One region of the Nocardia arseniciresistens genome, then DNA from elsewhere that is predicted to be linked to it. Evidence: riboswitches for the same ligand, from Rfam matches in the RefSeq annotation. Region 1 holds a riboswitch; the other holds the start of a gene.

Region 1 (5,403 bases):
ATAGTTACCGGCAAGTAGGTAATGAGTGGCTCGGGTCACTCGCACGCCGATGGCAACCGAGGCGTAGCGGCCGTCACCACGGCAAGCCGAAAAAAAGCCCGCGTACCCCACCCGAGCGGATGCGATACGCGGACTTCGTTTGTCGTGAGAGGAAGATCTCAGACCCCGACGTGGACCCGAGCCCCGTCCTCCGAGCCCTCGATCAGGTTCTCCGGCTTGTCCCTGATCATGAACGCGATCACGGGGACGGCGGCGAGGAAGAAACCCGCACCGACATAGAAGGCCACGTCGTAGCTGTGGATCGAGGCACGGGCGACCAGATTGTCGAGCGTCGAATTGCCCTCGGCGAACGACTTGGCCGTCTGCACCGAGATGGTGGTCAGCAGAGCGGTACCGACCGCGCCGCCGACCTGCTGCGCCGCGTTGAGCAACGCACTGGCCACACCCGAGTCCGCTTCCTCGACCTGATGCAGCGCGACGGTCTGCATGCCGACGAACAGCGGGCCCATGCCGAGCGCGATCAGCACCTGAGCGGGCAGCACACTCACCGCGTAGCTGTCGCCGAAGCTCAGCTGCGCGAGCCACAGCAGACCGAGGACGCCGAGCACCGAGCCGACGAGCATGAGCGGACGCGGGCCGATCTTCGGCAGCAGCGCACTGGTGACGCCCGCGCCGACCGCGATTCCGACGGGGAAGGGCAGGAAGGCGAATCCGGCCTTCAGCGACGAGTAGCCGAGCGTGACCTGGAAGTAGTAGCTCAGGAACAAGAACATCGCGAACATTGCGATCGGGACGAGCAGCGCGGCGAGGAATGCGCCACCACGGTTGATCTCACCCGGGATATGCAGCGGCAGCAATGGATTCGATGAGCGACGCTCGATCGCGACGAACGCGATCAGCAGTGCGACACCCACGACGAGCAGCCCGAGGGTGCTGCCCGCCAGCCAGCCGTCGTCGGCGGCGCGGCTGAAGCCGTACACGATGGCGATCAGTCCGAGGGTGACGGTGAACGCGCCCGGCACGTCGTAGCCGCCGGTGCGCGAAGTCGGTATGTCCTTCGCCACAAACGCCAGCGCGCCGAGCAGGGCCAGGATCGCGATCGGGGTGTTCACCAGCAGGCACCAACGCCAGGAGGCGTACTCGGTGAGTGCGCCACCCGCGATCAGGCCCAGTGCCGCTCCACCCGCCGAGATTCCGGCGAAGATACCGAACGCGGTCGCGCGCTCCTTGGCCTCGGTGAAGGTCACCGACAACAGCGAAAGTGCCGCGGGCGCAAGCAAAGCCGCGAACGCACCTTGAAGCGCGCGGCCCGCGAACAACTCGGCGCCGTTCTGCGCGAGCCCGGCAAGCGCGGAGGCCGCGGCGAATCCGATGAGGCCGACAATGAAGATCCGACGCCTGCCGAGGTAGTCGGCAAGGCGACCGCCGAGCAGCAACAGGCCACCGAAGATCAGCGTGTAGGCGGTCAGCATCCATTGCTTGTTGCCATCACTGATATCGAGATCACGTTGCGCGAATGGCAGCGAGATGGTGACGATGGTGGCATCCAGCACCACCATGAGCTGGGCCAATGCGATCACCCCCAGGGCCAACCAACGCGCCGAACTGCTCTGCTTTTCGGGAACGTCCACCGCTGTCGCAGTCTCGGTCATCGTGCTCTCCTCGTAACTCGAAGTAGTGCGATCATCTTGTCATCATCAGACATTTGTCGTCAAGGGAAAAATGTCGCAATACGACATTTGGCTGCTAACGACACAAAACGGCCCGATTGCGATAGAATGGCAGAATGCTCGAGTCATCAACGCCGACCGGCGCGAGCGCCGCAGCGGACTCCCCTGCCAGCGCCGAGGCGAACCAGGACCATGCCGCGAACCCGGTGCCCGCCGGCCTGCGTGAGCGCAAGAAGCAGCAGACGCGGCTGCGCATCATCGAGGTCGGACTCGACCTCTGCGACGCGCGCGGCTTCGATGCCACGACTGTCGAGCAGATCGCCAACGCCGCGGACATATCGCCGCGCACGATCAACCGCTACTTCGACAGCAAAGAGGACATCGTCCTCGGCCCGATCAAAGACTTCGGCGCCACTGTCGCCGAAACTCTGCGCGGACTCCCTGTGACCGGCAACGAGCTGGATACGCTGCGTCAAGCCTTCCTGCGGACCATCGACCGCGCGATCGACGGAAATGATGAGCTGGTCTCGTTCCGGCAGTTCCAGCAAATGCAGCGCATCCTGCGCAGCAGCCCGTCGGTCAGTGCGCGCAGCCTCGAACATGCCGACCACAAGTCCATCGCGATCGCCGAGGTGATCGCCGAACGACTCCACACCGAACCCGAATCGGTGCAGGTGCGGCTGATCGTCGGCGCCTGGCAGCTGATCGGGCAGCTCGGTATGGAGTGCTCGGTCGAGATGTTCGACGAGGGCGACCCGACGGCCGCGGCCATGGCGGGCCGCGCCGCGTTCCTCTCGACCTACGACGAGTTCGTGCGCATCGTCTGTATCCCCCAGGCCAGCGAAACCCACTGAGTTCGGCAGCAGATTCGATCATCGCCCGACCGCCAGCTATGATGCCGATCAGGTCATGAGTGCCAGCGCGAAGCCCCGGCTTGCTGGACGGCAACCCTCCAGCAGCGGTGGGGTGCTCCGGGTGATGACCGGGCTCTCGAAAGCCGAGAGCAAGCGCGCACTTCAGGAGGTACCCCCAATGTGTTGTTGTCCGTCGCCCCCACCCCGTTAGCAAGTAGTTCTGGCGAACAACCCTTTTGGAGCAAGACATGAGTGACCCCATCGCGTCCGCAGCCGATATCGATCCGACCGTTCCGTCCGATCCGGCTGCTCAGTCCGATCCGACGCAGTGGTCCTTCGAGACCAAGCAGGTCCACGCGGGACAGGCCCCCGACGAGACCACCGGCGCACGTGCCCTCCCGATCTACCAGACCACCTCCTACGCCTTCCGCGATACCGATCACGCGGCGGCGCTGTTCGGTCTCGCCGAGCCGGGCAACATCTACACCAGGATCATGAATCCGACCCAGGACGTGGTCGAGCAGCGCATCGCCGCCCTCGAGGGCGGTGTCGCCGCGCTGCTGCTCGCCTCAGGGCAGGCCGCGGAGACCTACGCGATCCTCAACCTGGCTTCGGCCGGTGATCACATCGTTTCCAGCCCGCACCTGTACGGCGGCACCTACAACCTCTTCCACTACACGCTGCCCAAGCTCGGCATCGAGGTCTCCTTCGTGGCCGACCCCGACGACCTGGCGCAGTGGCGAGCGGCCATCCGGCCGAACACCAAGGCGTTCTACGGCGAGACCATCGCCAACCCGAGCAGCGCCATTTTCGATATTCGCGGCATAGCGGACATCGCACACGCGGTCGGACTGCCGCTGATCGTGGACAACACCGTCGCGACCCCGTACCTGATCCAGCCGTTCGCGCACGGCGCGGACATCGTCGTGCACTCGGCGACGAAGTATCTCGGCGGCCACGGCACGGCGGTCGCGGGCGTGATCGTCGATGGCGGGGCGTTCGACTGGGCTGTCCGTGATGAGAACGGCCAGGCGCGGTTCCCCGGCTTCACCACCCCTGACCCGAGCTACCACGGTGTCGTGTTCGCCGATCTCGGCGCGCCCGCCTACGCGCTCAAGGCGCGCGTGCAGCTGCTGCGCGACCTCGGCGCTGCGGTATCGCCGTTCAACGCGTTCCTGATCAGCCAGGGCGTCGAGACGCTGAGCCTGCGCATCGAGCGGCATGTCGCCAACGCGCAGGCGGTGGCCGAGTTCCTGACCACGCAGCCCGGCGTCGAGTCGGTGGCCTACGCGGGCCTGCCGTCCTCACCGTGGCACGAGCGCGCCAAACAGCTCGCACCCAAGGGGCCCGGCGCGATCATCGCGTTCGAACTGAGCGGCGGTGTCGATGCGGGCAAGAAGTTCGTTGACGCATTAGCCCTGCACAGCCATGTCGCTAACATCGGTGATGTGCGTTCTCTCGTGATCCATCCCGCCTCGACCACGCACTCACAGCTGACACCCGAGGAGCAGTTGACCTCCGGTGTCACGCCGGGGCTGGTCCGGTTGGCGGTGGGCATCGAGGGAATCGACGACATCCTTGCCGATCTACGCGCCGGTTTCGCGGCGGTAGCGACGTGAGCGTGAGCGCCGAACCGAGTACCGTGCGATCCGCGTCGGCGGTGGCCCTGCCACCGCCGGACGGGCGCCTCGGCATGATCGCCATCGGGGAAGTGCGGCTGGAGAACGGCGCGGCTGTCCCCAACGTGCACCTTGCCGTGCAGCGCTGGGGTGAGCTCTCCCCGACGCTGGACAACGTCGTGCTCGTCGAACACGCGCTGACCGGCGACTCGCATGTGATCGGCCGTCCGGACGACATCCATCAGCTACCGGGTTGGTGGGACGGCATGGTCGGCCCGGGCGCGCCGCTCGATACCGACGAGTGGTGTGTCATCGCGACCAACGTGCTCGGCGGCTGTAAGGGCAGTACCGGTCCCACCTCGCTGGCTCCGGACGGAAAGCCTTGGGGTGCACGGTTTCCCGACGTTTCGATCCGAGATCAGGTGCATGCGGAAGTAGCACTGATGGACCTGCTCGGCATCGAAAGGCTCGCCGCCGTTGTCGGCGGGTCCATGGGCGGCATGCGGGTGCTGGAGTGGATGGTCGGCGCACCGGATCGGGTCGCTGCGGCACTGGTGCTCGCCGTCGGCGCGCGCGCGACCGCCGACCAGATCGGCACGCAGACAACGCAAATCGCCGCCATCAAGGCCGACCCCGACTGGCAGGGCGGCAACTATCACGACACCGATCGCGCGCCGATGGTCGGCATGGGCATCGCACGGCGCATCGCGCACCTGACGTATCGGACCGAGTCCGAGCTCGACCATCGGTTCGAGAACAGCGCACAGGGCGACGAGGATCCCAGGCGCGGCGGCCGTTACGCGGTGCAGAGTTATCTGGATCATCAGGCGAGCAAGCTCTGTAGCCGTTTCGATCCGGCTACCTATGTGCTGCTCACCGAGGCGATGAACAGGCACGACATCGGGCGGGGGCGCGGCGGCATCGAGGCCGCGCTCGCCGCGACGCCGGTGCCGTGCGTGGTGGGCGGCGTCGATTCCGATCGGCTGTATCCGCTGCGCACCCAGCAGGAGTTGGCCGACGGGCTGCCCGGCTGCGACGGGCTGGAGATCGTGCATTCACGTGACGGCCACGACGGCTTCCTCACCGAGGCGGCCGCGGTGTCGAAGCTGCTGACCGAGACGATGCGGCTTGCCAGGGTGCACCGCGAGGCCGACTGAGACCCACTCCTGGGAGCAGGGCGAACACCCTGCTCTCGAGGCCTGCCCTCAGCTCGCCGCGATACGCCTTGCCTGCTCAACGCGATTGATATTGGTCTCGATC
Region 2 (5,403 bases), on a different contig from region 1:
CCGCGGTCACCGCGGCCTGCATCCGGCGCACCTCGTAGAGGAATTCCGTGCGCGGCGCGGCGAAGGCCCTGTCGGCCATGAGCGGACCGAACGTCCCCGCCATCGCGGGCAGATCGAGGCCGTAGGTGAAATGTTTGCCGGAAGCGGTGAGCACGATCGCACGCACCTCCGGGTCGGCGTCGAGGCCCCGGAAGATCTCCGGCAGTTCACGCCAGAAATCCGGGCCCATCGCATTGCCCTTACCGGGACCGATCAGGGTCACCTGCGCGACGTGGTCCTTGGTTTCGACGGTGAAAGCCAGCCAATCAGTCATTTGTACAGCGTATCCAGCGCAGCGCGGACCGAGACTCCGGATCCCGGAAATGGCTCGACGCCCGGGGTCACCGCATGCGCCCGAGTGTTGAAGCCGCGCAAAGAACGCTGCGCCACACTGGTTCTCACCTCCTATCTGGTCATCCGCCCGGCATACCGCTCGCAATCGCTCTACCCTGGTTTCATGCGCAGGTCCCTTCCACCAGTCGCATGCCGGGTCTCGGACACGTTGATCGCGCGCGGCCATCACGGTGTCATCGTCACACAACCCGAGCCGACGCCCACCGCCGCCGATGCCGCGCGGGCACTCGGCATCGATGTGGGCGCGATCACAAAGTCACTGGTGTTCCTGCTCGACGACGATCCGGTGCTGTTGCTCGTCTCGGGCGCGCATCAGGTCGACCTGCGCCACACCGGCGAACGGCTGGAGGGAACGCTGACCCGGGCCCCCGCCGCGATGGTGCGCGAGGTCACCGGCCAGCCGATCGGCGGCGTCGCTCCCGTCGGCCACCCGACCAACCTGCCGACCTGGGTCGATAACGCGCTGTCCGAGCATCGCGAATTGTGGGCGGCGGGCGGTCATCCGAACACCATCTTCCGCACATCTTTTCGTGAACTGGTCCGCATTACCGCCGGACTCCCGCTCGACGTGGATTGAATGCCGACCGACCGGACGAAGAACGACGCGAGCTCCCCACACTCGTAAACGGGCGTAGTTTCGTCAGGTGACCGAAGCACAGCGGCCAGCCACGGATTTCCAGATTCCCGACGATCTGAGCGGTATCACCGCCGACCAGTACCGCGCCTCGATGCGCCATTACCCTGCGGGCGTCACCGTCGTCACGCTCCGCTCCGCGACCGGCCCCGTCGGTTTCACCGCGACGTCCTTCGCGTCGCTGTCGCTGGACCCACCACTGGTCTCCTTCAATATCGCGCACACCTCATCGAGCCTCACCGCGCTGCGGGCGGCCGACTCCGTTGTCATCCACTTCCTCGGCGAACACCAGCACGACCTGGCCAAGCGCTTCGCACGCACCGCCGACGAACGCTTCACCGACCGCTCACTGTGGACAACCCTGGACACCGGCGAGCCCGTGTTGCACGGCACCCCCATCTGGCTGCGCACCACGATCCGACAACTCATCCCCATCGGCGACCACACCTTCGTCGTCGGCCTCGTCACCCGAGTCCACGACAACACCGATGAAAAACCCGCCGCCGCCCCACTGCTCTACTACAACGGCAGCTACTACCGCCCGACCGCGCTCAACGACTGAACACGGCCGGACGGCAGTCGGATTCGCCGGTAGCGGCCGATTGGTTCCATCCGGATGAAATCGCCTGCGACACAGGCTTGTTTCCAGCTACTCGATCAGACAGGGTGCCGCACCGGCGAATGTGTCCGGGCCGGCGAAAGGACGGGTTTCGGGGGTCGGATTCCAGAGGCCGTCGGTGCCGGCGTAATTCCACTTCGAGCCGGACTCGACGAGGGTGGCGACCGCCCCGACGAGGCGGTCGACGTCGGCGGAGCTGGTACCGAGACCGACGCTGGCACGCAGCGCGCCGTCGAGGCCGAGGCGGGCAAGTAGCGGGTGGGCGCAGAAGCGGCCGTCGCGGACACCGATGCCGTGTTCGGCGGAGAGGTAGGCGGCGACGTGGCCGGGGACGAAGCCGTCGAGGGTGAAGGCGACGATGCCGACGGTGTCGGGGCTGTCGTCCCAGATACGCAGGAGATCGACGCCGGGGATGGCGCGCAGGCCGGCGCGCAGGCGCTCGGCGAGCGCACGCTCGTGGGTGATGAGGGTTTCGGGATCGATCGCGCAGAGCGCCTCACAGGCGGCGGCGAGCGCGGCCGCGCCGAGAACGTTCGGGGAGCCTGCCTCGTGCCGCTGCGGCGCGGGAGCCCACTCGGCGCCGGTTGTGCTGACCTCCCTGACCGCGCCGCCGCCCGCCAGATACGGATCCGCCGCATCCAGCCAATCGCGGCGACCGACAAGGACGCCGGCGCCGAACGGCGCGTACAGCTTGTGGCCCGAGAACGCGAGATAGTCGATTCCGGTGTCGCGCAGGCTGATTCGCCGATGCGGTGCCAGCTGCGCCGCATCGACCAGTATGCGTGCGCCGCACTGGTGGGCAATGGTGGCCAGCCGCTCGAGCGGTAGCACCTCGCCGGTGACATTGGACGCACCGGTGACCGCGAGCAACGCGGCGGGCTTGCTGCACAGTTCGGCGACGAGCAGCCGGATGGTCTCGGCCACGGTATCCGCGGCCCGCACGACCCGGCGGCCATTCCTGGTCCAGGCCAGGAAGTTCGCGTGGTGCTCGATGTCGAGCACCACGGTGTCACCGGGCACGCAGCCTGCAAGCAGGTTCAGCGAGTCGGTTGTGTTACGGGTGAACACGACCACCTGGTCGTCGTCGGCATCGAGGAACCGCGTCACCGAACCGCGTGCGGCCTCGTAGCACTCGGTGGAGATCCGCGAGGCGTACCCGGCACCGCGGTGCACACTCGCGTAGTACGGCAGCAGCTGCTGCACGCGGTCGGTGACCTGCGCCAATGCCGGAGCACTCGCGGCGTAGTCGAAGTTCGCGTAGGTGGTCGTCCCGCCTTGAACGAGCGGGACCTGGAGGTCGTCGCCGGAGACCCTGGCGAGAGCGGTACAGGTCTGATCCACAACAGCAGTCATCACGAAATCCCGTCGGTTTTAGGACCCAGAACCAGGAGGAACCAAGAGATTTGTTCGAGTCCGCGCTTGCCGCGCCCGGTCGGGCGGCGGCCAGGTCGTCACCTGGAGCACCCCACCGCGGAGGAGGGTTGCCGACCAGCTAGCCAGGGCTTGATGCTGGTACTCATGACCTGCACCGAGATTGGCAGACCTCACCCGCCCCTGTCAACAGCAATCACAAACGCCGCCCATCACGGCGTGGCGTGCGCAGGTCGAACTCGGTTGCGCAATGTCGTGATGTGCGGTCCCATCGGTGGGTGACGCTTTCCCTGCTGCTCAGTTTCATCGGTGTGTGCGTGCTGCTGTCGATCACGCCTGGGCCCGATACGTTCCTGGTGCTGCGTTTCTCGATGGTGGACGCGCGACCCGGGGTCGCCGCGGCGATCGGGTCGGCACTCGGCGGCATCGTGTGGGCCGTGGTGGTCGCGGCGGGCGTCGCCGCCCTGCTGGAGCAGTCGGCGACGGCCTATCGCGCGCTCAAGGTCGTCGGCGGAATCTACCTGGTGTACTTGGGCGTCCGCGCACTGATCGATCATCGGCGGCAACGCCGCGCGGCGGTTGCGGACCCCACGGAAGCGATTACCGCGCAGGCGAATTCCGGCACGCCGAGCTCGATTCGCTCGGCGTTCGCCGCCGGACTGGTGTCGTGCATGTTCAACCCGAAGGTCGGCCTGTTCTACCTGGCGGTGCTGCCCCAATTCCTCACCGAGGTCACCTTCGCCAATACCCTCGCCCTCGGCGCGGTCGAATCGAGCATCGCGGCGGTGGAGATGGTGCTGCTCGCGATCGCCGCCTCCCGCGCGGTGGCGATGCTGCGCAAGCCGAAGGTCCGCGATCGCCTCGAACAGGCGAGCGCGGCCATCCTCGCGGCACTCGGCATCGGCACCGCCGCCTCAGCTGCCTAACCTTTTTCCTTGCGCCACAACAAGACCGAGGCGACAAGCGCGATGAACCCCGCCGCCGTGAGCCACCAGAACGCCTGCTGGAAGCCGACGTCGATGGACCGGCCCGCGGCGCCGGCGCGGTACAGAACCACCGCCATCAGCGCCGCGCCGATGGACCCACCCACCCGCTGCAGAATATTCACGAACGACGCCGCATCCGGTAGCTGCTCGCGACCGACCGCCGCATAGGCCGCCGCGATGATGGGCATTCCGGTCAGCCCGGCCGCGATTCCTCGGACCAGCAATAACCCTTGCACCAGAACGGCATCGAGCGAGGCATCCGAGAGTGCGAACGGCATTGTGGTCGCGACGATCAATACATTGCCGACCACCGCGACGACACCACCGCCATAGCGGTCGGTTAGCCGCCCCGCTACCGGCATCGCGACGATGCCGCCGATACCGAACGCAAGCAGCAGCAGCCCCGTGGCGATCAACCCCTTGCCGTGCAGTAGCTGGAAGTACAGGGGCAGCAGCAGCATCGACCCGAACATCGCCGCACCCGAGAAGAAGTTGGCCACGTTCGCGGTCGCGAAGATCGGGCTGCGGAACAGGCCGATGTCGAGAACCTTCGGCCCGCGGCCCCACACCGATCGCAGCACGAAGCCACCGAGCGCGAGCGCACCTACGACCACGGGAACCCACACCGACACCGCGGAAAGACCGCCACGGCTACCGAATTCGCCGAGTCCGTAAACCAGCAGCGATAGGCCCGCTCCGATCAGCACGAACCCCGCGATATCGAACGGCTCGCGGCCGAGGGACACCTGTTCATGTGGCAGCACGCGCCGCGCGAGCACGAACGCCACCGCGCCGAACGGAATGTTGATCAAGAACAGCCACTCCCACGACAGCTGCGCCAGCAGCACGCCGCCGATCGTGGGCCCGACCGCGGGCGCGACGACCACCGCGATCCCGACCACGCTCATCACCCGGCCCAGCCGCTGCGGTCCCGCGACCCGGCCGATCAACGTCTGCCCCGCTGGCACCAACAGTCCGGCGGCCAATCCCTGCGCGATGCGCAGCGCGATGAGCCAGCCGATGTTCGGAGCCAGCGCGCAGAGGCCGGAGACGACCGTGAAAGCGACCAACGCGCCGAGCCACACCCGATCCGTCCCGACCCTTCGCCCCAGCCAGCCGCACAGCGGCAGCGTCACAGCGAGAGCGAGCAGATAGGCGCTGGCGATCCACTGCGCACTGTCCAGCGATGCGCCGAGATCGCCCGCGATCACGTTGAGCCCGATATTGACCAGCGATGTATCCAACATGCTCATCACCGCGCCGAAGACAACGACACCGGCCACTCGCCACACATGTGCGGGGATCGGTTCGAGTGTGGGCCCGGCAGTGGTGACCGTCGCTCGAGTTTCCGTCACGGCTTCTCCCATTTTGTTGAGCTTCTAGATTGTGGAGAGTATCAA

What was found. Region 1 has a riboswitch for S-adenosylmethionine ahead of ACLMAJ_RS06750 (bifunctional o-acetylhomoserine/o-acetylserine sulfhydrylase). Riboswitches for the same ligand answer to the same signal wherever they lie in the genome.
Region 2: another riboswitch for S-adenosylmethionine. It lies ahead of ACLMAJ_RS14260 (aminotransferase class V-fold PLP-dependent enzyme); the one in region 1 lies ahead of ACLMAJ_RS06750 (bifunctional o-acetylhomoserine/o-acetylserine sulfhydrylase).

What each region holds. Positions count from the first base shown of each region.
Region 1 is NZ_JBKORD010000003.1:266,581-271,983, reverse strand. Features, by position in the region: gene ACLMAJ_RS06760 (MFS transporter) at 159-1,652, opposite strand; gene ACLMAJ_RS06755 (TetR family transcriptional regulator) at 1,787-2,524, shown strand; SAM riboswitch class IV at 2,576-2,686, shown strand; gene ACLMAJ_RS06750 (bifunctional o-acetylhomoserine/o-acetylserine sulfhydrylase) at 2,773-4,143, shown strand; gene metX (homoserine O-acetyltransferase MetX) at 4,185-5,300, shown strand; gene ACLMAJ_RS06740 (winged helix-turn-helix transcriptional regulator) at 5,349-5,403, opposite strand, start outside.
Region 2 is NZ_JBKORD010000007.1:58,203-63,605, forward strand. Features, by position in the region: gene ACLMAJ_RS14245 (crotonase/enoyl-CoA hydratase family protein) at 1-313, opposite strand, end outside; gene ACLMAJ_RS14250 (YbaK/EbsC family protein) at 497-970, shown strand; gene ACLMAJ_RS14255 (flavin reductase family protein) at 1,038-1,589, shown strand; gene ACLMAJ_RS14260 (aminotransferase class V-fold PLP-dependent enzyme) at 1,677-2,999, opposite strand; SAM riboswitch class IV at 3,057-3,170, opposite strand; gene ACLMAJ_RS14265 (LysE family translocator) at 3,296-3,943, shown strand; gene ACLMAJ_RS14270 (DHA2 family efflux MFS transporter permease subunit) at 3,940-5,358, opposite strand.